One region of the Rhodococcus opacus B4 genome, then DNA from elsewhere that is predicted to be linked to it. Evidence: riboswitches for the same ligand, from Rfam matches in the RefSeq annotation. Region 1 holds a riboswitch; the other holds the start of a gene.

What was found. A riboswitch is a leader RNA that binds a small molecule or an ion and turns the genes downstream of it on or off. The one in region 1 is predicted to bind glycine.
Region 2: another riboswitch for glycine. It lies ahead of ROP_RS13165 (DUF5058 family protein); the one in region 1 lies ahead of gcvP (aminomethyl-transferring glycine dehydrogenase).

The regions. Positions count from the first base shown of each region.
Region 1 covers NC_012522.1:657,431-673,102, reverse strand. Annotated here, with positions in the region: gene ROP_RS03095 (acyl-CoA synthetase) at 1-151, shown strand, start outside; gene ROP_RS03090 (NUDIX hydrolase) at 233-850, shown strand; gene ROP_RS03085 (SMP-30/gluconolactonase/LRE family protein) at 892-1,950, shown strand; gene ROP_RS03080 (CDP-alcohol phosphatidyltransferase family protein) at 2,083-2,706, shown strand; gene ROP_RS03075 (DUF881 domain-containing protein) at 2,706-3,569, shown strand; gene ROP_RS03070 (small basic family protein) at 3,602-3,964, shown strand; gene ROP_RS03065 (DUF881 domain-containing protein) at 3,972-4,718, shown strand; gene gcvH (glycine cleavage system protein GcvH) at 4,761-5,165, shown strand; gene garA (glycogen accumulation regulator GarA) at 5,487-5,987, shown strand; gene ROP_RS03050 (transcriptional regulator FtsR) at 5,984-6,724, shown strand; gene ROP_RS03045 (bifunctional nuclease family protein) at 6,868-7,341, shown strand; gene ROP_RS03040 (MerR family transcriptional regulator) at 7,622-8,242, shown strand; glycine riboswitch at 8,312-8,429, shown strand; gene gcvP (aminomethyl-transferring glycine dehydrogenase) at 8,605-11,457, shown strand; gene ROP_RS03030 (metallophosphoesterase) at 11,500-12,654, opposite strand; gene ROP_RS03025 (substrate-binding domain-containing protein) at 12,651-14,438, opposite strand; gene ROP_RS03020 (malate synthase G) at 14,565-15,672, opposite strand, start outside.
Region 2 covers NC_012522.1:2,834,469-2,850,140, reverse strand. Annotated here, with positions in the region: gene lpdA (dihydrolipoyl dehydrogenase) at 1-621, shown strand, start outside; glycine riboswitch at 821-912, shown strand; glycine riboswitch at 916-1,016, shown strand; gene ROP_RS13165 (DUF5058 family protein) at 1,140-1,832, shown strand; gene ROP_RS13160 (hypothetical protein) at 1,861-2,595, shown strand; gene ROP_RS13155 (amidohydrolase) at 2,647-3,870, shown strand; gene ROP_RS13150 (MFS transporter) at 3,940-5,286, opposite strand; gene ROP_RS13145 (flavin-containing monooxygenase) at 5,430-6,935, opposite strand; gene ROP_RS13140 (SDR family oxidoreductase) at 6,965-7,858, opposite strand; gene ROP_RS13135 (TetR/AcrR family transcriptional regulator) at 7,935-8,582, shown strand; gene ROP_RS13130 (hypothetical protein) at 8,748-10,019, shown strand; gene ROP_RS13125 (MFS transporter) at 10,204-11,559, shown strand; gene ROP_RS13120 (IclR family transcriptional regulator) at 11,578-12,339, shown strand; gene ROP_RS13115 (FAD-dependent oxidoreductase) at 12,510-14,243, shown strand; gene ROP_RS13110 (YciI family protein) at 14,245-14,553, shown strand; gene ROP_RS13105 (SDR family NAD(P)-dependent oxidoreductase) at 14,550-15,302, shown strand; gene ROP_RS13100 (Lrp/AsnC family transcriptional regulator) at 15,400-15,672, opposite strand, start outside.

The DNA of each region.
Region 1 (15,672 bases):
ACCGATCGAGGCCGACGCGCTCACGGCGTTCGTGAAGGCGCGCATCGGCAGCGTCAAGACCCCGAAGGAGATCCTGGTCTGGCCCGATCTGCCTCGTTCCAAACTCGGGAAGGTCCTCAAGAACGAGATCAGGCAGCAATTGCTCGGCTGACGGCGGGCACTCGACGCGCGGGCCTCGAAACGCGGGGGAGCGGAACGTGGGTTTCGCGGCGAGTGGCGATACTGTCGGGTGATGGTGGATGGGCACGTACTCAGCAGGGAACGGCTCGCCGACGCGCTGGCACGATTCGAACCTCGGATCGTGGACCCGACGAACCGGCGGTCCGCGGCGGTCGTGATCGCCGTGATGAACGACGGCGCGGACGGTCAGGCCGTTCCGCTGACCAGGCGACCGAGCAAGATGCGCGCGCATCCGGGGCAGTTCGCGTTGCCCGGTGGCGGGGTGGATCCGGGGGAGACCGGCGCGGACGCCGCCCGGCGCGAACTGCACGAGGAACTCGGCCTCGACGTGGGGCCGTCCGCGGTACTCGGCAGACTCGACGACTACGTCACCCGCTCCGGATACGTCATCACGCCCTTCGTCGTGTGGTCGGAGCAGTCGATCGCCTCGCTGGTCCCCAATCACGAGGAAGTGGCGGAAGTGTTCTCGGTGGGCGTCGCCGAGATCGATGCCGAGCCGCGATTCGTGGAGATTCCCGAATCGTCGAAGCCGGTGATCCAGTGGCCGTTCCGGCGTCACCTCGTGCACGCCCCGACGGGCGCGGTCGTGTACCAGTTCCGGGAGGTCGCGCTGCACGACCGGCACACCCGGATCGACGGTTTCGACCAACCCGTCTTCGCCTGGCGGTAGGCGGCCACGTCCACCGGGTTCCGCGACTAATCTCACAGTCCGTGACCTTCTTCGAGTCTCTCGCCCGCAAGCTCGACCGCACCGGGGTCGACCCCGTCGTCTGGCACGCCCCGCCGCCACCTCCGCTCACGGGAGTGCTCGCTCCCAACGGAGTCCTCGACGGTGTGCACCGCTGGGCCCTGCCCGCCGGAGAGGGACCGGAGGACGTGGCCGTCGATCACGACGGCCGGGTGGTCACCGGCGGCAACGACGGCCGGATCTGGCGGTTCGACAGCCGCGGTGACGCCACCGAACTCGCGAACACGGGCGGGCGGCCCCTCGGGGTCGAGGTCCTCGACGACGGCCGGTACCTGATCTGCGACGCCGAGCGTGGCGTGCTGAGGGTGGACGAGAAGGGGCGCATCGACGTGCTCGCCGACACCGCGGTCGGGCGCCCACTCGTGGCGTGCAACAACTCTGCGGTCGGCCGCGACGGCACCGTGTACTTCACCGATTCGTCCGCGCACTTCACGATCGCCGACCACCGGTACGACCTTCTCGAACACCGGGGGACCGGTCGCCTGCTGCGTCTCGACCCGCGCACAGGGGAGACCGACCTTCTCGCCGAGGGACTGCAGTTCGCCAACGGCGTGGGATTGGCCTCGGACGAATCGTTCGTCCTCGTCGCCGAGACCGGCTCGTACCAGATCTCTCGCGTCGACCTGGCCGGTCCGTCGCAGGGCAGCACGTCCGTGTGGGCGGAGAATCTGCCCGGCATCCCGGACAACATGACGTCCCAGACCCACGACGGGCTGTTCTGGGTGGCGCTCTACAGCCCGCGGATGCGACTGCTGGATCTGCTCGCGCCGTACCCTGCCCTGCGCATCGTCGCGGCGAACCTGCCCGAAGCCGTCCAGCCGAACCCGGTGCACGCGGGCTGGGTGGTCGCCCTCGATCAGCGTGGCCGGATCGTGCACAGCCTGCGCGGCGGCAAGGGCAGCTACGCACCCGTCACCGGTGTGCGCGAGCACGACGGGTGGCTGTACCTGGGAAGTCTGACCGCGGACGCCGTCGCCCGGGTTCCGGCGCCGCCGCGACCGCACATCGCTGCGGGCGAGTGAGAAGGCCTGAACTGCGCCGATGGATTCTCCGGGGGACGATCGACGGGCCACGGTCCCGGTTGTGGAAGAGTGGCGAGAGCGGTGCGACGAGCGCCCGAGAACAGGTCCGCACTCGACGCTGGGGAGATATTGGTGAATTCGGTGGACCGGGACACTGCGCGGTCGGACCGGATCGTGACCGTCCCGAATCTCCTGAGCGTGGTGCGCCTGCTCGGAGTGCCGCTCTTCGTGTACCTGCTGCTCGTCACCCACTCCGATGGCTGGGCCCTCGCGATCCTCATGATCAGCGGCTTCACCGACTGGCTCGACGGCAAGCTGGCCCGGATCCTCGACCAGTCGTCGAAGCTGGGCGCGCTGCTCGACCCGTTCGTCGATCGCCTCTACGTCGTCACGACGCTGGTGACGTTCGTCGTGCGCGGATTCATCCCGTGGTGGGTGGCGGCGATCCTGATCGGCCGGGACGCCGTTCTCGCTCTGACACTGCTCATCTACCGGCGGCGCGGACTGCCACCACCCGACGTGATGTACCTCGGCAAGGGGGCCACGTTCCTGCTCATGTTCGCGCTGCCGATGACCCTCGCGGCGCAGGGTGACTGGAGCATCGCGACGGTGGCGCAGCCGCTCGCGGCCGCGCTCCTCGTCTGGGGCACGGTGCTGTACGTGTGGACCGGGCTGCTCTACACCGTCAACGCGGTGACCGTCGCGCGCACCGTTCCCGCGCGAGGATCGGGCGGCGACGAACGCGAGGCCCGCTGATGAAGCGGACCGAGTCCGGCGTTCGCAGGAATCCGGTGCCGTCCCTGCTGCAGTCTCTGATGAACGATCATCTGGACCCCGGCTACGAGGGTGCGGCAGAGGATCGCGAGCACGGGCATTCGCGGCAGACACGGGTCGGCCGGCAGGTGTGGATCGCGATCGGTGCACTGCTCGTGGGCCTGGTGCTGTCGGTCGCCTACCGGCAGGCCACCGAACGCATCCCGGGCACCGAGCAGGTGCGCTCCGAACTGCTGAGCAAGGTGCAGGACGCGGAGGACCGGGCCGGTGCGCTCGCGGCTACCCGGGACACGTTGTCGGCGCAGGCCGACGACGCCCGGGCCACCGCGCTGGCCGGGGACGCTCGCGGTGCCGCGCTGCTCGACGAGCTACGGGGGCTCGAGGGGGACGCCGGGGTCGAGGCCGTGCACGGTCCCGGACTGACCGTGACGCTCACGGACCCCGCGGCCAAGCCCAACCTGTCCGACTCGTCCCAGCGCAGTGTCGGGGGGAAGGCGGTGGTGCTCGATCGCGACCTGCAGTCGGTGGTCAACTCGCTGTGGGCGGGCGGTGCCGAGGCCATCGCGGTCGGCGACGTGCGGATCGGCCCGTCGGTGACGATCCGGCAGGCGGGAGGCGCGATGCTCGTGGACAACCAGCCGGTGTTCTCGCCGTACGTGGTCTCCGCCATCGGCCCGCAGGGACCCATGCAGACCGGATTCGTGGTGAGCGACGCCTACCTGCGGATGTCCAGCGTGGCGCAGTTGTACGGCATCGGATTCGCGGTCGCGGAGGCCGACGATCTCCACTTGCCCGCCGCCCCGGCGCGGGAAGTGCGGGCAGCCCGGGAAGCAGGAACACGATGACAACGGCGGAGTCGGATGGAGGCGTCACACGAATGAAGGCAGCGCTGAAGGGCGGATCCGCGATCTACGGGGTGCTCGCCCTGATCGTGGGAATCGTGCTGGGAGTGGTGTTCAGCCCGCAAGTGCCCGATGCCGTGCAGCCCTACCTGCCCATCGCCGTCGTCGCCGCGCTCGACGCGGTGTTCGGCGGGTTGCGCGCATACCTCGACGAGATCTTCGACTCGAAGGTGTTCGTCGTCTCGTTCGTGTTCAACGTCCTCGTGGCGGCGCTGATCGTGTGGCTCGGTGACCAACTCGGTGTCGGGACCCAGCTGTCCACCGCGATCGTCGTCGTGCTCGGCATCCGCATCTTCGGCAACGCGGCCGCGCTGCGGCGGCGTCTGTTCGGGGCGTGATCGCGACGTGAGCGGGCACGAGGGCAGACACGAACTGCACGGCACCGAACCCACGACGTCGCGGCGCTCACACGTCGTCTTCGCGCTGCTGGCCGCGCTCCTTCTCGGCGGGCTGGGAATCGCGATCGTGACGCAGGTGAAGAACACCGGGTCCGGCGACACGCTCGACTCGGCGAGCCCCGCGGATCTGCTGGTCGTCCTGGACACGCTGAATCAGCGGGAGGCGGCCCTGCGGCAGGAGATCGCATCGCTGGAACAGACCTTGGCAACCTTGCAACAGAGCGGCAGTTCCGGGGCGGCGCTCGACGAGGCGCAGGCCCGGCTGACGGCCCTGTCGATCCAGGTCGGGAGCGCACCGGCCACCGGCCCCGGAGTGACGATGCGCATCACCGACCCCAACAGGGGGGTCGGATCCGAGGTCCTGCTCGACCTCGTCCAGGAGCTCCGCGCCGCCGGCGCCGAAGCCATCCAGGTCCAGGGTGCCGACGGCCCACCCATCCGGATCGGCGTCGACTCCTGGGTGTCCGGCTCGGCAGGCGGCGTGTCGGTGGACGGCCGCAAGGTGAACGCCCCCTACGGAGTTGTCGCCATCGGTGATCCGCCGACTCTGGCGGCGGCCCTGAACATTCCCGGCGGGGTGGTCGACACGGTCGCCCGCAGCGGTGGACAGTTGACGATCGAACAATCGCAGCAGGTCACGATCTCCGCCTTGCGGGAGGCGAAACCTCGCCAATACGCTCAGCCCGGAAATTGATCTTTGCATCCGCCCGCGGATTGCCATCGAAAGGAAGCCACTGTGAGTGAGCTCGAAATCCCCGCCGATCGTCGGTACACCGCCGAACACGAGTGGGTCGAGCGGACGGGGCCCACGACGGTGCGCGTCGGCATCACCGACTTCGCGCAGTCCCAGCTCGGCGACGTCGTCTTCGTCCAGCTTCCGGCGGTCGACGAGGACGTGACGGCGGGCGAATCGTTCGGCGAGGTGGAGTCCACCAAGAGCGTCTCCGACATCTTCGCCCCGCTGACGGCGAAAGTCGTTGCCGCCAACGCTGATCTGGACGGCAACCCGGAACTCGTGAACTCCGCGCCCTACGGGCAGGGGTGGCTGGTGGAACTCGGCGTCGACGACGAGGCGGCCCTCGACGCGGCACTGGCCGAAATGCTGGACGCCGCCGGGTATGCAGACCTCACGGCGGGATAATTTCCCGTCGAACACGCGAAGCGGTAATCGGATAGTTTCGGAAGGTGCCGACAGCCCGGAAAACGGGGTTGCCGGGGAAATCCGCTGTCGGAATACCGGTTCGTAATGTACTGGCGGCCTGTCTCACTACACGCACCGGCGTGCGCAGGGTACGGTCAATGTTGAACGCATGTGCCGTGTCGGGGCGCAGGTCCGTAGTTTGAATGTGATCGTGGGAGTTTGCACAGAAGTTAATGTGCACGGGTACCGAATTATGTAGTACCGAGTGGCATTGCGTAGTCCAGCGAATCTTGCTGGATGATCGAACTAGGAGGAGAAACGGTGAGCGAGAACGGCAACGACGCGGTCTATGGGGAGACGCCGGCGGAAACCACGTCGGTCTTCCGCGCGGACTTTCTCAATGAGCTCGACAACTCCTCGGCAACCCAGGCTCCGGAGGCCCCGGTGTCGGGTGTGGAGGGACTGCCCGCGGGCTCTGCTCTGCTCGTCGTCAAGCGTGGACCGAACGCAGGGTCGCGCTTCCTGCTCGACCAGCCGACGACGTCCGCAGGGCGGCATCCCGACAGCGACATCTTCCTCGACGACGTGACGGTCAGCCGTCGTCATGCGGAATTCCGCCAGGAGGACGACGAGTTCCAGGTGGTCGACGTGGGCAGCCTCAACGGTACCTACGTCAACCGCGAGCCCGTCGACTCGGCAGTCCTCGCGAACGGCGACGAGGTGCAGATCGGCAAGTTCCGGCTGGTCTTCCTGACCGGACCCCGGACCACGGCCGGTGGCTCGCAGATCGGTGAGACGTCAGCTGGTGCGGGTAGCCAATGACCGCGGTGCGGCAGCAGCAGGCGCATTCGGGGATGTCGATCGGCTCCGTGCTGGATCGGCTGCGTCCCGATTTTCCTGATGTGACGATCTCGAAGATCCGATTCCTCGAAGCCGAGGGTCTCATCAGCCCGCAGCGCACTCCCTCGGGGTATCGGCGTTTCTCGATCGCCGACACTGAACGACTGCGCTACGTCCTGACGGCGCAGCGCGATCAGTATCTGCCGCTGAAGGTCATCAAGGAGCAGCTCGAGGCCATCGACAGAGGCGTGGCCACGGTCGGCGCAGGCGATTCGTCGCCGCGCCGGCCGCGCGCGCTCACCGTGGCCCCGGGTGAGGTTTCCCCGGAGGAATTCCGCACCGACCGTGAGGTGCGGATCAGCCGCGACGATCTGATCTCCCGGGCAGGGATCGACGAGAAGTTCCTCGTCGAGCTGACCCGGGGAGGCCTGGTCGTTCCCGGGCCCGCCGGGTTCTTCGACGAGGACGCGGTGACACTGGCGCGCACCGCGAGAGCGATGTCCGAGTTCGGACTCGAGGTGCGGCACCTGAGGGCGTTCAAGCTGGCCGCCGACCGCGAGGCCGGATTGGTCGCGCAGATCGCGGGGCCCGTGGCCAAGGGCCGCGACGCGGGCGCGCGTGATCGCGCCGAGGAGATGGTGCGCGAACTGGCCGCGTTGTCCTTGACGTTGCACACCTGCCTGGTGAAGTCGGCGGTCCGAGGTGCGCTCGATCGGTGAGGTGAGTTCGTCGGCGGTCCCGAACTTCCCAACGGCGCTGCGCTCGAACGGCTGTACGGTCGAAGAGCAGACACGAATCGAATAGAATCCTGGTACGGCATTGTGTGCCGCGGACGGACCATTGCAGGGTGGAGGCAGACGCGATGAGCGAAATGCACGTGATCGGAGTTCGTGTCGAGCAGCCCCAGAATCAACCTGTCCTGCTGCTGCGGGAAACCGACGGCGAGCGGTACCTGCCCATCTGGATCGGACAGACCGAGGCCACGGCCATCGCACTCGAACAGCAGGGGGTCGAGCCGGCGCGGCCGCTGACCCACGACCTGATCAAGAACCTGATCGAAGCGTTCGGTCGCACCCTGAAGGAAGTCCGCATCGTCGACCTCCGCGAGGGCACGTTCTACGCCGACCTGGTGTTCGACCAGAACACCCGCGTCTCGGCCCGCCCGTCCGATTCCATCGCCATCGCACTGCGCGTCGGGGTCCCGATCTTCGCCGAGGAAGCGGTGCTCACGGAGGCCGGTCTGGTCATGCCCGACGAGCGTGAGGACGAGGTCGAGAAGTTCAAGGAATTCCTCGAGTCCGTGTCGCCGGACGATTTCAAGGCCACCGACGGCTAGTTTCTCCCGCGGAAGGGCCGCCGGCGCAGTAACGGTTGAGGTTCCTCCGGCGCGTTGCGTTGACCCCGTCTCCTCGGAGTCATAGCGTTCGGTGCAGTGATTTTCTGCCCTGCAGATTGTATCGGGCGTACGCTGAGTAGGTTCAGGGTACGGACTAGCTCGATGTCACTGGTGGCGCTTGCGCCGCTCGACGTGCTGCGGATTGCCGTGGACACTGGCGACGCGCGTCACAGGCGCACTGATCGTCGGGTTCAGTGCAACATGCGAGAGGGAGTAGTCAGTGGGAGATCGGCCGCAGGAGAATGCGCTGAATCTTGCGCCCGGCGACAACGTTGCCGAGCCCGAGTTCAGCTCCGAGGAGATCCAGCCGGGCCTCTTTCCGGACGATTCCGTGCCCGACGACCTCGTCGGATACCGCGTCCCCATCGCCTGCCAGATCGCGGGAATCACCTACCGCCAGCTCGATTACTGGGCTCGCACATCCCTCGTGGTGCCGTCCATTCGGGGCGCGGCGGGGTCGGGCAGCCAACGGCTGTACTCGTTCAAGGACATCCTCGTCCTCAAGATCGTCAAGCGACTGCTCGACACCGGAATATCCTTGCAGAACATTCGCGTGGCCGTCGACCACCTCCGTAAGCGTGGGGTGCGGGACTTGGCCAAGATCACACTTTTCTCGGACGGGACCACGGTCTACGAATGCACGTCCGCCGAGGAGGTCGTCGACCTGCTCCAGGGCGGGCAGGGTGTGTTCGGTATCGCAGTCAGCGGTGCCATGCGCGAACTGACCGGCACCATCGCCGATTTCCCGGCAGAGCGAGCCGACGGCGGCGAGAGCGAGCAGAGCCCCGAGGACGAGCTGGCGTCGCGGCGTAAGAACCGCGCGAGCCGCAAGACGGGCTAGCCCACAACCCGCAGACCGCGGCGCTGCTTGCGCCGCTGTCTGCGGCCGTGACATAGAATGGCGGTGCGTCGACGCCGTGCGGGAGAGTTCCGGGCACTGCAAGCACATAGTGCGTGCGGGAGCTCGGGCGCCGAAGGAGCAACACCTCCCCGTCAATCTCTCAGGCAAACAGGACCGTGCGGGCTCCGACGTCTCTGGAAAGCGGTGGGAGCACCCACCCGCCCACGGGGAAAGGGCCGTCTTCGCACGCGAACGGACGGTACCGAATCTCTCAGGCGCTCTACCCGAGCAGGCGACAGAGGGGGAGGGACGTTCCGCCGAGCGGGGCGTGTCCTGATCCTCCGAACTGCTTGGGAGTTGTCGTGATCGACGCTGGAAGCCGTACATTCGCCGATCGTCATGTCGGCCCGAACGCTGCGGAACTCGCGCATATTCTCGAACTGGTCGGAGCCGACTCGCTCGACGACCTCGCGTCGAAGGCCGTTCCCGCCGTCATCCTGGACGGGGTCACGGGCGGCATCGCCGACGGCCTCGACGCCCTGCCCGCACCGGTCTCCGAGCACGAGGCGCTCGCCGAACTGTCGGCGCTCGCCGCGCAGAACACCGTGGCGACGTCCATGATCGGGCTCGGCTACTACGACACCCTCACCCCGCCGGTGCTGATTCGGAACATCATCGAGAACCCGGCCTGGTACACCGCGTACACGCCGTACCAGCCCGAGATCAGCCAGGGCCGCCTCGAAGCCCTCCTCAACTTCCAGACGATGGTCGCCGACCTGACCGGCATGGAGGTCGCCAACTCGTCGATGCTCGACGAGGCCACCGCCGCCGCCGAGGCGATGACGCTGCTGCGCCGCGCGAGCAAGAGCAAGTCCCCGCGGTTCGTCGTCGACGCCGACCTGTTCCCGCAGACGCTGGCCGTCGTCGAGACGCGGGCCGAGCCGCTCGGCATCGAGATCGTGGTGGCCGACCTGTCCGCCGGTCTGCCGGACGGCGACTTCTTCGGCGTCCTCGGACAGATGCCCGGTGCGTCCGGCCGCATCGCCGACTACACCGACGTGATCGCGGCAGCCCACGAGCGCGGCGCACTGGTCGCGGTCGGGGCGGACCTGCTGGCGCTCACTCTCCTCACCCCGCCCGGCGAGATCGGTGCCGACGCCTGCTTCGGCACCACCCAACGGTTCGGTGTCCCCATGGGCTTCGGTGGCCCGCACGCCGGATACCTGGCCGTGCACACCAAACATGCACGTCAGCTCCCCGGCCGGCTGGTGGGCGTCTCCGTAGACGCCGACGGCGACAAGGCCTACCGGCTGGCGCTGCAGACCCGGGAACAGCACATTCGCCGTGAGAAGGCGACGTCGAACATCTGCACCGCGCAGGTGCTCCTCGCGATCCTCGCGGCCATGTACGCCAGCTACCACGGTGCCGAGGGCCTGAAGGCGATCGCCCTGCGCGTGGCTGCCACGGCACACTCTCTGGCGGCCGCACTCCGGGGGACCGGGGCCACCGTCGTGCACGAGCACTTCTTCGACACGATTCTCGTGCGTGTCGACGGGCGGGCGGCCGACGTGGTGGCGAAGGCGAAGGACGCCGGCATCAACCTGCGGCTCGTCGACGCCGATCACGTCGCCGTCGCCTGCGACGAGGCCACCACCGACGACGACGTCGCCCGCGTGCTGGCAGCATTCGGCGGCGACGGCCCCGTGGCCCGGGAGGCGGGCACGTCCGTGCCGGAGTCGCAGCTCCGCGGATCCGACTACCTGCAGCACGAGGCGTTCACCCGGTACCGTACCGAGACGGCGATGCTGCGCTACCTGCGGGCGTTGTCCGACAAGGACATCGCACTCGACCGCAGCATGATCCCGCTGGGCTCCTGCACGATGAAGCTCAATGCGACCGCCGAGATGGAAGCGATCACCTGGCCCGCGTTCGCCGGACTGCACCCGTTCGCGCCCACAGGGGACACGCCGGGAATTCTGCGCATCATCAAGGACCTCGAGAACTGGCTGGTGGCCGTCACCGGCTACGACGCGGTCAGCCTGCAGCCGAACGCCGGTAGCCAGGGCGAGTACGCCGGGCTGCTCGCGATCCGCAACTACCACCTCAGCCGCGGCGACGATCACCGCGACACCTGCCTCATCCCGTCGAGCGCCCACGGCACCAACGCCGCCTCGGCGGTCATGGCCGGGATGCGCGTCGAGGTCGTCGCGTGCCGCCCCAACGGTGACGTGGACCTCGACGACCTGCGGGCGAAGATCGCCGACCATGCCGAGCGCCTCGCGGCGATCATGATCACCTACCCGTCCACCCACGGGGTGTACGAGCATGAGATCGCCGACATCTGCGCCGCCGTCCACGACGCGGGCGGCCAGGTGTACGTCGACGGCGCCAACCTCAACGCCCTGGTCGGCCTGGCCCGGCCGGGACGGTTCGGCGGCGACGTCAGCCACCTCAATCTGCACAAGACGTTCTGCATCCCGCACGGCGGCGGCGGCCCCGGTGTCGGACCGATCGGCGTGCGGTCGCACCTCACCCCGTTCCTGCCCGGACATCCGCTCGCACCCGAACTCGGCACCGCCGGACCGATCTCCGCGGCCCCGTACGGCAGCGCGTCGATTCTGCCCATCACGTGGGCGTACATCCGGATGATGGGCGCCGTCGGACTGCGCCGCGCCAGCCTGACCGCGATCGCGTCGGCCAACTACATCGCACGCCGCCTGGACGAGTACTTCCCCGTCCTCTACACCGGCGAGGGCGGCATGGTGGCCCACGAGTGCATCCTCGACCTCCGGCCGATCACCAAGGACACCGGTGTGACCGTGGACGACGTCGCAAAGCGCCTCGCCGACTACGGTTTTCACGCTCCGACGATGAGCTTCCCGGTGGCGGGCACGCTGATGGTGGAGCCCACCGAGAGCGAGAACCTCGAAGAGATCGACGCCTTCTGCGAGGCGATGATCGCGATCCGTGCCGAGATCGACCGCGTCGGCTCGGGGGAGTGGACGGTGGACGACAACCCGCTGCGCGGTGCCCCGCACACGGCCGGCTGCCTGGCGGCGGAGTGGAACCACCCCTACACCCGCGAGACCGCGGTGTTCCCCCGCGGCAAGGCCCGGCCGAAGGTGTGGCCCGCGGTGCGGCGCATCGACGGCGCGCACGGCGACCGCAACCTCGTGTGCTCCTGCCCGCCGATCTCCGCGTTCGAAGGCGCCTGACACGAAAGGCCCGTCCCGCTTCGGCGGGACGGGCCTTCGCGGTCAGTCCGCGCGCACCAGTTCGAGGATCGTGATCTCCGGTGGGGCGCCCACCCGCACGGGCGGACCCCACGCGCCGACGCCGCGGGTCGTGTAGAGGACGGTGTTGCCGATGCGGTCGAGTCCCGTCACCGACGGCTGCTGCAGCGGCACCAGATAACCCAGCGGCCACATCTGGCCGCCGTGCGTGTGCCCCGACAGTTGCAGGTCCACACCGAGATCCGAGGCTTCCAGGGCCTGCCGCGGTTCGTGGGCGAGCAGCACCACGAATGTCGACGGATCGCGCCCCGCGAGTGCGGCAGGGAGGTCCGGCTCGTACGGCGCCGGCGACGAATAGTCGTGGATGCCCGCGATGTCGATGGCGGCGCCGCCCCGGGTGAGGGTCGCGTGCTCGTTGCGCAGCGTCCTGATGCCCAGTCGGTCCCACACATCCAGCCAGCGGCCACCGTCGTCGGCGTAGAACTCGTGGTTGCCGCTGACCCCGAACACCCCGAGCGGGGCCTCGAGGTCGCCGAGCGGCTGTAGGTCGGGCGCGACCTTCGCGACGGTCCCGTCGACCAGATCGCCCGCGATCGCGACGAGATCCGGCCGCTCCGCGTTCACGAGATCGACCACCCGGCGCGTGAAGTCGACTCCTCGCGCCGGGCCGACGTGCAGGTCGGAGACGAGCGCCACGCGCACACCCTCGAACTCGGCGGGGAGGCGCTGCAGCGGTACCCGAACCCGCACGATCCGTGGACGAGCGGCCTCCCGAACCCCGTAGCCGGCGGCGCCGACGGCACCCACCACCACGACCGCGGTGGCGATGCGCAGACCTCGCCGACGCGACAGATCGACCTGTTCGTCGTGCCCTCCGCCGCGCACGCGGGCGAACAGCCGGGTGAGCAGCGACACCACGGCGACCAGGAGAAGTCCGAGCACCAGATAGAACATCGCGCCGAGCCACACCCAGCCCGCCCACCCCGGTGGTCGCGCCCATCCGGGGTCGAAGGCTTCGCCGCTGCCCACGCCGATGACGGCGAGCACCCACAAGGCGACGAGGGCCAGGTCGACGATCACCGACCAGGGGCGGCCCAATCCGGTGGCCCGGACGAGCCGACGGTGAAGCCACCAGGTGACGAGCGCGAGGAAGACCGCGAAGACCAGGAGTCTCGTCACGACAGCAGCTTGCTGATCGCGGTCGGCAAGGCCGCTCCGTCCGAAGTCGTGACCTTCTCCAACGAGCCGCCGGTGCGATCGGCGAGTGCCTGCAATGTGTTGAGGTCGGGATTCTCGCCGATCGTCACCACGTCGATGCGGACCGGCTTCGACATACTCGAGGACGCGGCGATGGCAGACAGCAGCTCCGCACGCGACACGGAGTCGTCGTTGGCGCCGTCGGTGACGAGCAGAACCGAATTGGTGCGGCCCGGTGTGTATCCGTCGACGGCACTCTTGTAGGCGGCCTCGAGCGAGGTGTACGTCGAGGATCCGGTGGCGGACGTCGCCCTGGCGAGCCGGGCGTCCAAGGCCTGCCTGCGGGTGCCCTCGGTGAAACCGCCCGCCGACAGGGGCCCGGTGGCGACGACGGTCGTGTACGGCCTGGACCCGTCGAGGGTGGTGCTGTACTCCCACAATCCGAGGTTCGACGAATCCGGAGACTGATCCACATGGGCGGCCAGCGCCATCGTCGTGTTCGCCAGTCGCGTCGACGTCCCCTCGCGTTCACCCATCGAACTGGAGACGTCGAGCAGGATGGTGGACGTGCGCGGCGAGATCGGATTCCGGATCACCTGCATCAGCTCGGCCGCAGCGGCCGCGTCCGCGGGAACCAGGGCGGACTCGACACCGGGAAAGGCCAGCGTGGTGTCGTCCGGGCGGGCGAGTCCCTCGACCCGGAAACCGGCGTCGGCCAGGACCTGCGCCTGTTCGGGTCGACGGACGAATTCCGCGAACTGCGCGGCGGCGCGGCTCTGCGTCTCGTCGACGGCCGGGCCCGCCAGGACGGCTGCCGGGTGATCTGCCACGGGTGTCGGGCCTTTCGGCATCGATGTGGTGATATCTGCTCCGGGTGCGTCGCGCAGGGCCTGATAGACCTGCTGTTCGGTGGTCGCGACCGCATGGATGGCGGAGGTGGCGGGGTCGCCCTGCTCGGCGAGCGCGGTGAGCGCCTCCCGCGTCGTCGCGGGTTTCGCCCCGGTCGAAGCCTCGTAGCCGAGCGCCAGGTCGGTGAGTGCCGACGTGACCGGAACGGACCGCGCCTGCTCTTCCGTCACCGGACCGGTGCTGCTTCCGGTGACGGCGGCAGCGACCGCTTCGACGGCCATCTCGGTGCTCTCGGCGCCGGGGCCGACGGGGAGCGCCAGGCCCAGGCCGCCCCAGCCTGGCAGACCGAGAGTCGCGAGGGCGTCGCGGCCCGACTGCAGGGACGGCAAGTCCTTCCAGTCGAGCGCCGCCGTGCCCGGCGCGTTCGCGAACGCCGTCCGGACGGCGAGGACCACCGGGCTGCTCGCCAGCGGACGTGCCTCACCGCTGATGACACCGGTCGCCGACAGCTGCTTGACGGAATGCGAGCTGGACGGAATCCACAGCGCGGGGCGGGGTCCGAATGCCGCTGCGTCCCACGGGCCGTCGGGGCCCGCGGCCAGGGCGTCGCGCACGGTGTCGGACGCGACGGCAGTGACCGTCACGGACACGCACTGATCGCGTATCACCGGCGCAGTCTCCGCGTAGTGGTCGGCGAGAGTCTGCAGCTGGGGTGCGATGTCGGGATCCGCCGCGACCGCGAGCACCGATTCGCCTTCGACGCAGGCGCCGGCGGCCGCGGCTCCCTGATCGTTGATCCGGTCACGCAGTTGGAACCAGCCCAGCACGCCGAGCACGAGCACGACGACGAGACCGAGCACGATCAAAGGCCCCTTGCTGATACCCCTGGCGCGCGATTCGCCGCGATGCTGCCCCACGTGCTTTCCAGCCCCTGTCCGACGAGTTCGACGTTGACCCTCGCAGTGTAGTGATGCGCGGCGTCGAGCCCCCTGACACGTGAGTGGCGAAGTGTCCCGGGGGACGCTTCGCCACTCACGTGGGGGTCAGGCGTTGGCGGCTTTGTATTCGCGGCGGCGGCGGTGCAGGATCGGCTCGGTGTAACCCGAGGGCTGTGTGGTGCCGTCGAGGATCAGTTCCTTCGCGGCCTGGAACGCGATGTTGGTGTCGAAGTCCGGGGCCAGCGGCCGATAGGTGGGGTCGCCCTGGTTCTGCCGGTCCACCACCGGCGCCATCCGCTGCAGCGAGGCCACGACCTGCTCGGCGGTGACCACCCCGTGCCGGATCCAGTTCGCCAGCAACTGCGAGGAGATCCGCAGGGTCGCCCGGTCCTCCATCAGCGCGACGTCGTGGATGTCGGGGACCTTCGAGCAGCCGACACCGGCGTCGATCCACCGGACCACGTACCCGAGGATGGACTGGCAGTTGTTGTCGAGTTCCTCCTGCTTCTGTTCCTCGGTCCAGTCGGTGTCCGGGGCCAGGGGGATCGTCAAAATTTGGTCGAGACCGGCCCGCCGGGTGCCCTTCAGTTCGTCCTGGACGGCGAACACGTCGACCTGGTGGTAGTGGGTGGCGTGCAGGGTGGCCCCGGTCGGGGACGGCACCCAGGCGGTGTTCGCGCCGGCCTTGGGGTGGCCGATCTTCTGCTCGAGCATCTCGGCCATCAGTTCGGTCATCGCCCACATGCCCTTGCCGATCTGCGCCCGCCCCTGCAGCCCGCAGGCCAGGCCGATATCGACGTTCCAGTCCTCGTAGGCGCTGATCCAGGTCTGCTGTTTCATCTCGGCCTTGCGGATCATCGGCCCGGCCTCCATCGAGGTGTGGATCTCGTCGCCGGTGCGGTCGAGGAACCCGGTGTTGATGAACACCACCCGCTCCCTGGCTTCGTGGATGCAGGCGGCGAGGTTGACGGTGGTGCGCCGTTCCTCGTCCATGATCCCGACCTTGATCGTGTTCGCGGGCAGGTTCAGGACCTGTTCGACGCGACCGAACAGGTCGGTGGTGAACGCGACCTCGTCGGGGCCGTGCTGTTTGGGTTTGACGATGTAGATCGACCCGGTGCGGGAGTTGTCCAACGGCCCGGTCTGCTCGGACCGGGACAGCCCGTGGATCGCGCACAGCGAGGTGAGGAGGGCGTCGAGGATGCCCTCCGGG
Region 2 (15,672 bases), 2.2 Mb from region 1:
CTCGATGCCGACGTCGTACTGGTCGCGGTCGGTCGTGGTCCGAACACCTCCTCGATGGGTTACGAGGAGACCGGAGTGGTCCTCGATCGGGGATTCGTGGTCACCAGCGACCGACTGCGCACCACGGTGCCGAACGTCTACGCGGTCGGCGACATCGTGCCCGGCCTCCAGCTCGCGCACCGCGGCTTCCAGCAGGGCATCTTCGTGGCGGAGGAAATCGCTGGGCTCCGTCCGGACGTCATCGACGAGACCGGCATCCCCCGCGTCACGTACTCCCACCCGGAGGTCGCGTCGGTCGGGTTGACCGAGACCGCGGCGCGGGAGAAGTTCGGCGACGAGATCCGGACGGTCGTCCACGATCTCGCCGGCAACGGCAAGAGTCAGATCCTCAAGACGTCGGGGGCGGTCAAGCTGGTGGTCGCGCCGGACGGTGTCGTGGTCGGTGTGCACATGGTCGGCGACCGCGTCGGCGAGCTGATCGGTGAGGCGCAGCTGCTGTACAACTTCGAGGTCGACGCCGCCCAGGCGGCGAAATACGTGCACGCCCACCCCACCCAGGGCGAGGCACTCGGGGAGGCGCTGATGGCGGTGGCCGGCAAACCGCTCCACGTCCACGGCTGACCCCCATGTGAGTGGCAAAGTGTGCTTGCGCACGCTTTGCCACTCACATGAGGTGTTCGGCATGCGAACGCGCAGTATGGGATTCATCAACTGACTGTGTTTACACTTCGGAACGGTTCGGTCATCGTTTCGTAACACGTCTGCGGAACAGTACGTCCCGAGTCAGTTCGATTCGGAACCATCTCGATGGTTTCTCCCTATGAACCTGGCTGGAGAGTTCCGGGACCGCGTCCCGGGCGCCGAAGGAGCAAGTACCCACAAACTCTCAGGCACCAGGACAGTCAGGGTCGGGAACTCTGGAGAGCAGCGTGTCGCCTGTAACGGCACGCTCACCGACGGGGCACGATGACCACTCGCACGAGTGTGTCTCCAAACTCTCAGGTTACGGAACAGAGCGGGTGTCAGCCGAGGCGATCCACCGGATCACCCTCACATCGCTCGAGCAATCGGCTCACCGGTTGCTCACTCTCCCTGGGAGATCCATGAATGTGACTGCTAGTGGGACATCCACGAACATCATGGCTGTCGCCAACTCGCCTGTTCTCTGGGTGGCCGTTGCCGGCATCTTCGTCGTCATCGTCGTGCAGTCGGCGATCTACATGACCGCGGTTCGCAAGGTGGCACCCGTCGCGGACATGTCGCCGGAAGACATGAAGGTGTCGTTCCGCTCCGGGGCCGTGTCGGCGATCGGACCGTCCCTGGCGGTCTGTCTCGTCGCGATCGCCCTCCTCGCCCTCTTCGGCACGCCCGCCGTTCTGGCCCGCATCGGTTTGATCGGCTCCGCCGCGTACGACGTGTCCGCGGCCAGCATCGCCGCCGAGTCGATGGGTGCGAAACTCGGCGCCGACACCTACACACAGAACGTGTTCGTCGTCGCCTTCTTCGCCATGAGCATCGGCGGCGTGATGTGGATGCTGTCCGCGCTCATCCTCACTCCACTGCTCAAGCGGGGCGACGCGAAGATCCGCACGGTGAATCCGGCGTTGATGGCGGTCGTCCCCTCAGCCGCTCTGATCGGCGCGTTCGCCTCGCTGGGCTTTCAGGAACTGACGAAATCCAGCTACCACATCGTCGCGTTCGCCGCCTCCGCCGTCGCGATGGGGATCTGCCTCTTCGTCGCCCGCACGTTCGGCAAGAGCTGGCTCCGCGAATGGGGACTGGGCATTTCGATCCTCGTCGCACTCACCGTCACCTACCTGGTCACCTCCTGATTCACGACTCGCACGGAAAGGACTTTCGATGACTACCGACGAAGCCGTAACAGTGTCCGGCACGCGTGAACTCGCCGAATTCGACAAGACCACGTCCCGCTGGGGTCGCCTCACGATGATCGTCGGGTTGCTCCTGTCGATCGGTGCGCCTCTGTACCTGGTGTTCTCGGGTGAGGTGGACGTCACGGCGGGCCAGTTGTGGACCGCGTTCGCAGCGGTCGCCGGGACCTTCTTCATCATCTGGCTGGTCGAACCCCTGACCTATTTTCCCATCCTCGGGCCGGCCGCGATGTACCAGGCGTTCATGATCGGCAACATCGCGAACAAGCTGTTGCCGGCCGCGCTGATCGCGCAGACGAACATCGGCGCGAAGCCGGGAACCAAGCGGGCCGAACTGGCTGCGGTCCTGGCTATCTGCGGTGCCGCGATGGTGCACCTCGTGTCGCTGGCGGTGTTCGTCGGGCTGCTCGGCACGTGGCTGATCAGTGTGATTCCCGCCGATATCGTGACCGTCACCCGTTCCTACATCCTTCCCTCGGTCCTGGGGGCGGTCCTCGTGCAGGCGATCGTGTCGATGAAGCAGCCCCGGGCCACTGTGGTCGCGCTGCTGGTGGCCGCGATCATCACGTTCGTCGTGGTTCCGGCGATGCCGAGCCTCGCGCTGTCGTCCACCGCCATCGCGGTGATCGTGACGGCGGTCCTCGCCTGGTTCCTCAGGAACAAGAACGACCAGAGCCCTGCCGGTCTCGCGACCATCGAGTAAGAATCGATGCGCGGAAATACCTCACCTTCACCTGATTCGAAAGTAGGCTCCATGACCGACCTGCCGATCGCGCTCACCGACGAGCTGCGGACGAAGATGCACGACCTCTACCGCCACCTGCATGCGAACCCGGAACTGTCGATGCAGGAACACAAGACCGCCGAGCTGATCCAGAGTTCCCTCGTCGCCCTGGGGATCGACACGTTCGTCTGCGGCGGCACCGGAGTGGTCGGTGTCCTGACCAACGGCGAGGGCCCCACGGTGGCGTTCCGCGCCGATTCGGATGGGCTGCCGATCGCGGAGGACACCGGCGTCGACTACTCCAGCACCGCCACCGGACACCTCGACGACGGCACCGAGGTGCCCGTGATGCACGGCTGCGGCCACGACACGCACGTCGCCACCCTGCTCACCGTCGCCGAATTGCTGGCCGGCGCGCGTGAGGCCTGGGCCGGAACGATCGTGTTCCTCTTCCAACCGGGCGAGGAAACGGCTGCAGGCGCCAGGGCGATGATCGAGGATGGCCTGTGGGATCGGGCACCCAAGCCGGAAATCGTCTTCGGGCAGCACGTCGGACCGATGCTGGCCGGCACCGTGCACGTCACGAGTGGCGATGCGATGGCCATGGCCGATTCGTTGAAGGTCACCGTCTACGGTCAGGGCTCACACGGCTCCCAGCCTCAGGATTCGATCGACCCGATCATCCAGGGCGTCAACATGATCAACCGCATCCAGACCATCGTGTCCCGCGAGGTGCACCCTCTGAAGCCGGCGGTCGTCACGGTCGCGACGTTCCATGCGGGACTGAAGGAGAACATCATCGCGGACCGGGCCGAGTTCACGATTAACGTGCGCACCCTCGACCCCGGGGTCCGTGAGAAGGTCAACGCCGCGCTGCGCCGCATCATCTACGCCGAGGCCGACGCGTCCGGGGCACCGAAGCCCCTGATCGAGGAGCTGTACACGTTCCCGCGCAACTACAACGATCCCGACGCCACCGCCGATCTCGTCGCCGAGCTGCGGAAGGTGTTGGGCGAGAACAACGTCACACTGTCGTCGCCGATGATGGGTTCGGAAGACTTCGGCCTGCTCGCCGAGGTGATCGGCGTGCCGTCGGTGTTCTGGATGTTCGGCGGTCACACCACCGACACGCTCGAGAGCGGAAAGCCTGTGCCGGTGAACCACTCACCGTTCTTCGCGCCGGTCGCGGAGCCCACCCTGTCCACCGGCGTCCGGGCGGCGATGACGGCAATCCTGTCGAAGGTCGGGATCTAGGCCCTCCGGGCCCGTGAGTGGTTGACGAGTCTCTGCACTCGTCAACCACTCACGGGCGGCGGAGCCGCCTCAGTGGGTGGTCAGCGGTGCGTCCGCGGTGGCGTCCACGGCGGTCTTCTCGAACCGCAACCGCGACACGGCGAGTCCGGCGAGGGCGAAGGAGGCGGCGACCAGGATGTACAGCTGCGTGGGCGACCAGTCCCGGTCGAGGAGGGCGCCCGCGACGATCGGGGACGCGATGGCGCCGACGCGACCGATGCCGATGCCCCAGCCGACTCCGGTGGCCCGGACTGCCGGGGAGTAGACCGACGGCGTGATCGCGTACAGCCCGGCGATGCAGCCGTTGGCGAACACGCCGATCAGGGCACCGAGCCCGAACGCGATGACGATCGATGCGGTGGCGGGGACGAAGACGACGAGCAGCACCCCCGCGATTGCCAGGTAGGCGATGAGCACCCGCTTCAGGGCGAACCGTGCCGACAGTGCGCCGAGCAGGGTGGCGCCGAAGATGCCGCCGAGGTTGAGGAGGACACCGCCGGTGACGCCCTGGTTCGCGGACATGCCCGCCTCGACCAGCAGTTTCGGCGTCCAACTGGTGACGAAGTAGAAGCCGAACATCGCCATGAAGAACGCGAACCACACCAGGAGGGTGCTGCGGCGCCGCTCCGGGGAGAGGAGCACGCGCACGGCGAATCCGGCGTCCGCTGTTGCGGCGGTGCGCGGTGCGGGCAGTTCGTCGAGGGGCGGCTGACCGGCCCGCTGCGCGAACGCGTTGATCCGGGCGAGGGCGTTGGCCGGGCGACGGACGAGCAGGAAGTCGATCGACTCGGGGAGCCGCGCGTAGACGACGGGGATGATCACGGCCGTGCACAGGCCACCGAACAGGAACACCGATCGCCAGCCGAGCGAGTTCTGCAGCACGACGGCGATGATGCCGCCGAGGGTGGCGCCGACGGCGTACCCGGTGGAATTGAGGCTCACGGCCAGCCCGCGCCAGCGGTTCGACGCGTACTCACTGGCAATCACGTTGCTGCTGGCGAGGATTCCGCCGATCCCGACCCCGGTGAGAGCGCGGAGCAGGCCGAGTTGCATCGCGTTCTGGCTGACCGCCGACAGCAGCATTCCCGACGACGCCAGCGCCAGGCACAGCAGGATCATGGCGCGGCGACCGATGGTGTCTGCCCACGGCGCCAGGAACAGCGACCCCGCGGCCATGCCGAACAGTCCGGCGCTGAGAAGGAGGCCGACGACGGAACCGGACAGGTCCCACTCCTGCGACACCGACTGCGCGGTGAATGCCATGACGAGGACGTCGAAGCCGTCGAGCACGTTGAGTAGACCGCAGATGGCGATGGCGCCCCATTGGTAGCGCGTCATCGGACTGTTGTCGATGCGTTCGCGTAGGTCTAATTGCATGCGCGGAACCTGCTCTTCCTCGGAGGTGGGCTGTGATGTGGCTCACGACTTCACCTACCGTGGCGGACAGGCCGCCCGTTTCCAACTCCGATTCCGAATGTCGGAATGGCTCCGCCCCGTGAGTACTTGTTAACCGCCGGCGGTTAACAAGTACTCACGGGTGCGAAGCGCATAGCGTCGTCGACGACCTTGCCGTGCCGCAGTGCCACCAGGTCGCGGAAGTAGTTCATCCGCAGGCGCCACGGTGCTTTCGACCCCTGCTTGGGGAACGACTCCACCGACCGCAGCACGTAGCCGGCGGCGAAGTCGAGGAACGGCTCCTCCTCGACCGCGCTGTCCCGCTCCGGGGCGCACTGCGCGAATCCGTTTGCGTCCATGTGCGCGAGCAGGCGGCAGACGTATTCGCACACCAGGTCGGCCTTGAGCGTCCAGGATGCGTTGGTGTAGCCGAGGACGAACGCGAAGTTGGGCACCCCGCTGAGCATCATCCCCTTGTACGCCATGGTCTCGGTGAGGTCGATGTCGTGGCCGTCGACGGCGAGTGTCATCCCGCCGAACGCGAGCAGGTTCAAACCCGTTGCGGTGACGACGACGTCGGCACGTAACTCGTCGCCGGACTTCAGCGTGATCCCGGTGTCGGTGAACGTGTCGATGTGATCGGTCACGATCGAGACCTCGTCGTTGCGGATGGAGCGGAACAGATCCCCGTTGGGCACGAGGCACAGTCGCTGATCCCACGGGTTGTACCGGGGCGTGAAGTGGGTGTCGATGTCGTAGCCCTTCGGCAGCCACTTCTCCTGCAGTTGCCGGATACGCCCCTTCATGAACTCCGGGTACCGCCGGCACAGTTGGTAGATCGCCGTCGCCACCGACGCGTTCTTCAACCGTGTCAGCGCGTAGGCGAGCCGCGTGGGCAGGTGGCGTCGCAGTTTGTTGGCCAGCTTGTCCTTGGCCGGCATCGAGATGATGTACGTGGGCGAGCGCTGCAGCATGGTCACGTGCGCGGCCTCGGCGGCCATCGACGGTGCCAGCGTCACGGCGGTGGCCCCGCTCCCGATGATGACGACGCGCTTGCCCGCGTAGTCGAGGTCCTCGGGCCACTTCTGCGGGTGCACGACCTGCCCGGCGAACCGGTCGATGCCCGGGAACTCGGGGGTGTAGCCCTCGTCGTAGCGGTAGTAGCCGCTGCAGGACATCAGGAAGTTCGCGGTGAACCGGACGGTCGCGCCGGTGTCGGTGCGCTCGGCGTCGACCGTCCACCGCGCGTCGGCGGTGGACCATTCGGCGCGAATCACCCGATGCCGGAACCGGACGTTCCGATCGATGCCGTGGTCGGCCGCCGTGTCCTTGACGTACTCGAGGATCGAGGGACCGTCGGCGATCGACTTGTCGTTCTCCCACGGCCGGAACCGGTAGCCGAGGGTGTACATGTCGGAGTCGGACCGAATGCCGGGGTAGCGGAACAGGTCCCACGTTCCGCCGATCGACTCGCGGCTCTCCAGGATCGCGTACGTCCGGCCGGGGAATCTGTCCTGCAGGTGGTACGCGGCCCCGATCCCGGACAGTCCGGCACCGATGATCAGCATGTCGAGATGTTCGACGGGAGCCTTCGCGCCGGCGGTGTCGGCGGGGATATCGGTCTGTGACATGAACACTCTCTCCCTGGGTGGGGCGGGGGCTATTTCGGGTCTACGGCGACGTCGTCGAGAGCGACATTACGTGCGCTGGTGGAGCGTCCGAGTTTCGCGACCTCCTCGTCCATCCGCGGCAGGATCTCCGGGACGTGTGGCAGCAGGCTGCGATCCCCGATTGGCGACGTCACCACCGCTTTCAGCCAGCTGACGAGCTCGACCCACCGCGGCACGTAGACGCGGCGCTTACGCCCGGCAAGGGCGTCGACGAACGCGTCGACGCATGCGTCCACCGACGTCGTCTTGCCGAGCGGTCCCGGCAGGACGGCGAGAAGTTGGTTGAATGCGGTGAGGTCGGCTTTTGCATCCTGAACGAGCGGTGTGTCGATCCACGACATGTGGGCCGAGCCCACGGCGACGCCGTGGTGCGCGACTTCGAGACGAAGGGTGTTGGCGAAATGCTCGATGCCGGCCTTGCTCGTGTTGTACGCGGCCAGTCCGGGTGCGGGCGCGAATGCGGCGAGCGACGAGACGACCAGGATGTAGCCCTTGCGCTCGATCACGGACGGTAGCGCGGCTCGGACGGTGTGGAAGACGCCGAGGATGTTGATGTCGATGACCCGCTTGAACGTGGCCGGATCGACCTGCATCACCGAGCCGTAACTGGCGATGCCGGCGTTCGCGACAACGAGGTCGATGCCGCCGAACTTCGCGACTCCGGCGTCGACGGCCTTCTGCACGGCGGCCAGGTCGCAGACGTCGGCGGCCACGTCGAGCGCGACGTCGGCACCGAGTTCGGCGGCGAGGGCCTTCAGCGGTCCGGCGTCCAGATCGATCAGGATCAGTTTGACGCCCTTGCGGGCGAGTGCGCGGGACGTTGCGGCTCCGATGCCCCGCGCGGCGCCGGTGACGAGTGCGACTTTGTTCCTGAGCGTGGGCATGGGATCTCCTGGCGTGTGATCTGGCACCGGACAGTGTCAGTTTGTATCTGGAACTGTGCGGTGTCAATATTGGGGAGTGAGTTCGCCCAGGCTCGACGAGACGGGCCGCACCTACCGCGGTGCGGGCCCTCGCCAGCGTCAGGAAGAACGGCGCGCGCGCCTCGTCGACGCCGCCGTCGAGGTGTTCGGGACCAGCGGATACCGGTCCGCGACGGTCGGGAAGATCTGCGCGACCGCCGGGCTCACCAAGCGCTATTTCTACGAGTCGTTCGACGACAGTGAGGCCCTGCTGCTGGCGGCGTACGCGAGCGTGACCGACAGTCTCCGGGACAGCGTCCTGCGCGGCGCGGTGGAGGGGGGCGCCGATCTGGACGCCCGGGTCCGTGGGGCGCTGACCGCGTTCTTTCGGTCCGTCGCGGACGACCCGCGGATTTCACGGATTGCGTTCCAGGAGGTCCTCGGCGTCGGCCCGGAGGTCGACAACGCCTACCGCCGCGTCACGCGGTCGTTCGTGGACGCCGTGCTCGTCGTCATCGGTCCGGCCGTCGACCGTGCCGCGTTCCCTGACTTCCACCTCCGCACCCTCGCGACCGGCCTGGTCGGAGCGGTGTTGATGATCGCCCAGCAATGGGTGCTGTCGGAGAACCCTCAGCCGATCGAGACGGTCATCGCCAGCGCGCACATCATCCTCTCTGCCGTCCTGGGTGAACTCGGCCCCACGTGAGTGGCGTTGCGTGCCGGGGGACTCTTCAGCACTCACGTGGGGGTGAATCTCGGCAAACCCCTGACGTGAGTCGCATTGCGTGCCGGGGGACTCTTCAGCACTCACGTGGGGGTGAATCTCGGCAAACCCCGGACACAATCACATATATGTTGTTAAATACCTGACATGCCCGGTGCTGTGCACTGCCAATCACCTTGGGTCCGCAACACGACGATCCGCGGGGTGCTCGTCGCGTTGCTCGGGGTCCTCGCGTTGGCCGGTCCGGCACCGAACGTCGCGCACGCAGACGGCTACGCGGACCTCCTCGACCTCACGCCCGCGAATGCCGCGGCGGAGTCGATCGGCGGTCTCGACCCCCGGCTGCCCACCGACTCGGCCCCGCTCGGTGCCGCGCTGGCCGCCGCCCGCTCCGACGGCGTCGCGCCGACCAGGTACTCCGCTCTGCTGCAACAGTATTGGCTGGCTCGAGGATCCGAGGCGTCGGGCATCGACCTCGCTGGGTGGGATCCGAACGCCGGGCTGATCGCCAACGCGGCGGTGGTCGACCGGGTGTACGAGAACTACGGCCGCTATCAACTCCAGCGCGCCGAGCTCTACTGGTCGGGCATGGCGGGGCTGGCGGGAGGCTCGTTCGCCGCGGGTTTCTGGGACCTCGACCTCGGCCGGACGGTGCTCGGCGTGGACGCCGTCCACACGCTCGGCACCGCCGTCGCGTCCGCGGCCGGCGGGTTGCCCGGCGAGGCGATGACGCTCCTGCCCTCGGACCCGAGAATGCTCGCCACCCTCGGCCCGGCGATGACCGCCGAAGACCTGGACTGGTATCAGAAACGCCTGCTGATGATGCAGAAGCACATCTACTTCGACATGGTGCCCATGCACGAGGCGTACCTGAACGAGGGCAGGGCCGCAATCGAGGAGATGGCCGCCGCGGGACTGCTCGACGAAAATGCCGAGATCGCCTGGAACGGCATCTTCGCCGGCACGCCCGGGGGATACGTCGATGCCCTGTTCCGGATGGCGTCGCGGGAACAGAATCAGATCATCGCCGACCAGTGGGACGTCACCGCGGCGGCGCGCCACGGCATCGGCCGGGCGCTCACGTACGCCACCACCGTCGCGGCACAGCCCTCAGTTCCCGGCTCGCGCGCGCCGGGCAGGGTGACGCCGATGTCGGTGACGGGTGACGTGAACGGCGCGGACTACCGTCTCCGGACACCGCTGCCCGGCTTCAACTGGGCCGATCGGGAGCCGCGCTGGCAGTACATCGTCAGCGACATCGCCTCGTCCTACCAGCGCCTCGCCGAGGGCCGCCCGGGCGAATTGCGCGCTCTGCTCGCGATCCCGTTCCGCGACTTCGTCGAGAGTCAGCGGGTGCTGCGTCGGGTGCCCGACCTCGCCCGGGACATGAGCACCGGCTGGGAGCTGTCGCCGGCGTAGCCGTAGGCGCTGCCGGTGCCTGGACGAACGGGACGCTCGTTCGATCTGACGCTACGAGCGTCCCGTTCGTCCGAGAGGGGCGGAGCACCGCCGGCTTTCCAATGGATGGATGTGACGTTGCGCACGCGTACCGGCGGTTGGCACGTTGAGTTCCACCACGCCAGGCCCGATCGCAGGAGAGCCGATGAACGTATCCGCCGTGACGCACGAAAGTCCGACGTCCGAGACGCCCCCCACCGCCGTCGCGAAGACGCCGAAGAAGGCGGCGCTCGCGTCGTTCCTCGGCAGCGCGCTCGAGTATTACGACTTCTTCATCTACGGATCCGCCGCGGCCCTGGTCTTCGGGCACACGTTCTTCCCGGCCGGCAACGACGCGATCGGCACGGTCGCCGCGCTCGCGACGTTCGGCGTCGGTTACGTGGCCCGGCCGGTCGGCGGAATCGTGCTGGGCCATTTCGGAGACAAGCTGGGCCGTAAGAAGATTCTGTTGCTGACGCTGCTCATCATGGGCCTGTCGAGTCTCGCGATCGGCTTCCTGCCCACGTACGAGCAGATCGGCATCGCCGCCCCGATCCTGCTCGTCCTGTGCCGCCTCGCGCAGGGATTCTCGGCGGGCGGCGAGGCGGCGGGCGCCAGCACGCTCACGCTCGAGCACTCACCCGAGGGGCGGCGGGCCTTCTTCACCAGCTTCACCATGACGGGTTACGCCGCCGGGATGGTGCTCGCGACCCTCGTCTTCATCCCCGTGGCCGCGCTGCCGAAGGACCAGCTCGACAGCTGGGGATGGCGAATCCCGTTCTGGTGCAGCGCCGTGATGCTCGTGGTCGCCTACTTCGTGCGCACCAAGCTCGACGAGACCCCGGTGTTCGAGGAGTCGCGTGAGCACGCGGAAGTGCAGAAGCTGCCCGTCGTCACCGTCGTGACCACCCAGTGGCGGGACGTTCTGCGGATCGCCCTGTGCTCGCTGTTCGCCGTCGGGCAGACGGTGTTCACCGTCTTCGGGCTCGCCTACGCCACCGGACCCGACGTCGGCATCGACCGGACCACGATGCTGTGGGCGTCGTCGGCGTCGATCGCGGGTTCCATCGTCGCGATACCGCTGCTCGCCAAGTTGTCGGACCGCGTCGGGCGCCGCCCCGTGTGGATCACCGGCGCTCTCGGGTGCGGCGTGACGATCTTCGGGTACTTCTGGGCCATCTCGGTCGGCTCCGTTCCGCTGATCTTCCTCGCTGCTCTGCTCACGATGACGTTGTTCTACTCGATGGTGAACGGCCTGTGGCCGAGCTTCTTCACCGAGATGTTCGCTGCGCCCGTGCGATATTCCGGGTTCGCCGTCGGCACGCAGATCGGTTTCCTCATCGCCGGTTTCGCCCCGGCGATCGGCTGGGCGCTGCTGGGGACCGGGGTGAACGCGTGGGTGCCGGTCGCCGTCTTCACGGCGCTCTGCATGCTGATCTCGTCCGTGGCCGCCTTCACCGCCCGCGAGACGTACCGGGTGCCGCTGGCCGAACTCGGGCGTCCGTCGACCTCGCGGGAGTAGCCGGAGGACAATGGGGCGATGTCACGGACACCGACAGGAGAATCGGTCACTGCCCGCGTCGTGAGGGTCTTGTCCTCCTTCGACGCGGACACACCGTCCCTGTCGGTGTCCGACATCGCGCGCCGGTCCGACCTCCCCGTCGCGACGGCGCACCGCATCGTCGGCGAACTCGTGAAGTACCGCCTCCTCGAACGCAACGACACCCGCATCAGCATCGGGGTGCGGATGTGGGAGCTGGGCTCCCGCGGCTCGCACACCCTCAGCCTGCGCGAGGCCGCGATGCCGTTCATGGAAGACGTGAACGCCGCGATCAAACAGCACACTCAGCTGGGCGTCCTCGACGGCAACGAGGTGCTGTTCGTCGAACGGCTCTCCACCCGCGGCTCCGTCGTCAACGTCACCAAGATCGCCGGACGACTGCCGGTGCACGCCTGCTCGTCCGGTCTGGTCCTGATGGCCCACGCCTCCCGCGACGTGCAGGACGAGTTGCTGTCGGAGCCGCTCGAACGGTACACCGACGCCACCGTCACCGATCCCGAGCAGATGCGGCGTCTCCTCGCCGAGGTGCGCCATCAGCATTTCGCGGTGGCCGCCGGTCTCATCACCCCCGGCGCGACGGGAGTCGCTGTGCCCGTGCGGGACAGCGACGGAGGACGGGTGATCGCCGCGCTGTCTGTCGTCATCCCGCACGACCAGGCGAACCCGCAGTCGGTGGTGGCGGCGCTGACGACGGCGTCGCGCGGCATCACCCGCGCGATAACGCGCGGATCGCGGCACTGACAGAAACCTTTCCATCCATTGGAGTCAGGCTGTGACGCCAGTCTCGGCTCGGCCACAGTGGGTGGCACGAACACACCGTCACCGGTCACGAAGGTTCAGTCGAAAGTGACTGCACACCAGACCTTTCAAACGTTCCGATCGAGTGGCGACTCTCCAGGGAAGGTCCACGTATGAGCTCGAAAACTGTCAAATGCGACCTGTTGGTCATCGGTTCCGGGGCCGCCGGCATGGCTGCCGCGCTCAAGGCTGCGAGCGAGGGCCACAGTGTCGTCGTCGCCGAGAAGTCGCAGTGGCTCGGCGGCACCACCGCCATCTCGGGCGGCTGGGCGTGGGTGCCGGGTAACAAGCAGGGCGTCGCGCAGGGCGACACCCGTCAGGAGATCGAAACCTACATCCGGGCTCTCGCCAAGGATTGCTACAAGGCCGAGATGGTTGACACCTTCCTCGACGAGGTCCCCGAGGCGATCGACTGGCTCGAGCGTGACACCGACGTCGAATTCGTCTATCCGGAAATGGCTCCCGACTATCAGATGGACGCACCGGGCGCGAAGCCGTCGGGACGCGCGATCTCCGGCAAGGTCGTCGACGCGCGCACCTTGGGCGAGAATCGGCTCCGGTTGCGTCCCTACCTCGACACGTACACCGTTTTCGGGTACATGCCCGAGGTCGGACCCGACATCGCGCAGTTCCTGCACGCCAACCAGTCGTGGAAATCGCTTGCCTACGTGTCGAAGAAGCTCCTCAAGACGTGGGTCGAGACGGTGCTCTGCCGCCGCTCGTTCGACCGGACCAACGGCAATTCGCTCATGGTGCGGATGGTCTCGTCCGCCGCGAAGCTCGGCATCCGGATGTGGACCGGGACGCCCGTGACGAAGATCCTGCAGTCGGAGAATGGCGTCGTCACCGGCGCGGTACTCGGGGGCGTGCACGCGGGAACGGTGGAGGCGCGACTCGGTGTCGTCATCGCGGCCGGCGGCTACTCCTCGGATGCGGCCCTGCGCGCCGAGTACTGGGGTCATGATCCGCACGGCGACAACCACTTCACCCCGACCGTCGGGCACGACGGCGACAACGTGCGCCTGGCCGCACCGCTCGGCGGGCACGTCGACACCGACGTCCACGAACCGGCCGCCTGGGCGCCGGTCACGGTGTTCACCGGCCTGCGCGGACAGCAACGGATCTTCCCGCACCTGCGGGCGTTCGGGCTCCCGGGACTGATCGCCGTGAACCGCAAGGGTGAACGGTTCGCCAACGAGTCGAGTTCGTACCACGACTTCGGCATGGCGATGATCCAGGAGAACGCCGGTCAGGACGAGACGTTCGGCTACATCATCGCCGACTCGAAAGCCATGAACAAGTATGGAATCGGCTACGCGAAGCCGTGGCCCATCCCGCAGGGGTACTTCAAGAAGACCGGATTCCTCCACAAGGCCGGCACGGTCGAGGAACTCGCCCGCAAGATCGGGGTCGACGCCGCCGGGCTGAAGAAGACCCTGGCCGAGTTCAACGCGGGAGCCGCGAAGGGGGAGGACCCGAAGTTCAACCGCGGATCCAACTGGTTCCACCACTTCAAGGGCGACATGGAGCACCAGCCCAACCCGAACCTCGAGCCGCTCGACAAGGGACCGTACTACGCGGCGAAGATCGAGATGGGCGACCTCGGCGCCTATTCCGGCCTCGCCGTCGACCGGCACAGCCAGGTCCTCGACGACGACAACCAGCCGATCCCGGGACTCTTCGCGGCCGGTTCCGCGGCGGTCAGCATCTTCGGCGGCGGATACCCGGGCTACGGCGCCAACATCGGGCCCGCCCTCGTCTTCGGATACACCATCGGCCGGGACGCCGAGATCCTCGCGTCGCTGCGCAGCGAATCCGCCACACCGACGGTCCTGGAAGAGGTCTGACGTGCCGTTCTACCTCGTCCGCTACGCCTACACCGGCGACCCGGCCGGCCGGGACGCGCACCGACCCGAACACAAGACCTACCTGGCGGCGGCCGCGGATCGCGGACTGATCCTCGGGTCCGGACCGTTCGCGGCCGGAGAAGACCCCGGCGCGGCCATGATCTACGACGCCGCGGACCGGCAGGACGTCGTCGACGTCGTCGAGGGTGATCCGTTCCGAAAACACGGGTACGTCGCGTCGTACGACATCACCGAGTGGATTCCGATTGTCGGCCCGTGGGCCGTCGCAGCAGTGGGAGGTAAGTCATGACGGGTCGAGTGGCAGGGAAGGTCGCCGTCGTCACGGGGGCGAACGGCGACCTCGGCGGCGCGACCGCCCGGATGCTCGCGAGGGAGGGGGCGAAGGTCGCGGCGCTCGACCTGAAACTTCCGGATGCGCCGTGGGATTCGAAGGCGATCACGCCGCTCGCCGTCGACGTCACCGTCGAGGCGAGTGTCGCCGACGCCGTCGCAGCGATCGTCGAGACCCTCGGCGTCCCCGACGTTCTGGTCAACTGCGCGGGCATCATCGGCAGGCCCGCCCCGTCGCACGAGGCATCGGTTGCCGAGTTCGACCAGATCTTCGACGTCAACGTCAAGGGTGTGTGGCTGATGACGAAACACGTGGTGCCGCACATGATCGAGCGGAAGAAGGGCAGCATCGTGAACTTCTCGTCGATCCACGGGCTGACCGGAGGCTCCAACGTCCCGCTGTATCACGCGTCGAAAGGTGCTGTGCGACTGCTGAGCAAGTCGGACGCCGTCACATACGGGCCCGACGGAATTCGGGTCAACTCGATCCACCCCGGGTCGATGCGCACGGCGATGAGCCGGCGGTCGGCGGAGGGCAGCGCGCTCGGGCCGGAGGAGTACTACCGCCAACTCGTCTCGGGCAACCCGCTCCCGCGGCAGGGTGAACCCGACGAGATCGCGTACGGGGTGCTCTACCTCGCCTCGGATGAGTCCGGCTTCACCACCGGCACCGAACTCGTCGTCGACGGTGGTTACACGGCACACTGACGCTGTGCACGCTCGGTCGCTGCGCCCGATGTCACAGTGGTTCAGTCGAACTGCACCGGTGCGACATTGGGCGCGACAGCCAACCGAAGCGCCTCTCCTACATTTCCAGCGGAATGTGCTCGGTGGCGGTGCCGTCGGGATTGAGTAGCTGCCCCATGCGTTTGACGGTGCGCAGCGTCACGGTGCGTGCGGTGATGCTCACGCCCGGGATCCGCTCCCCGAAGTGGCCCTCGAGCCGGGCGATCTCCTCGGCCGAACGTGACCACACCGAAACCAGGAGGTTGCAGTTGCCGGTCACCGCGGCACACAAGCGCACGTCGGGGAGGGCGGAAAGCTCGCGGGCAGTCTCGTCGAGGCGGTCGGCCGGTAC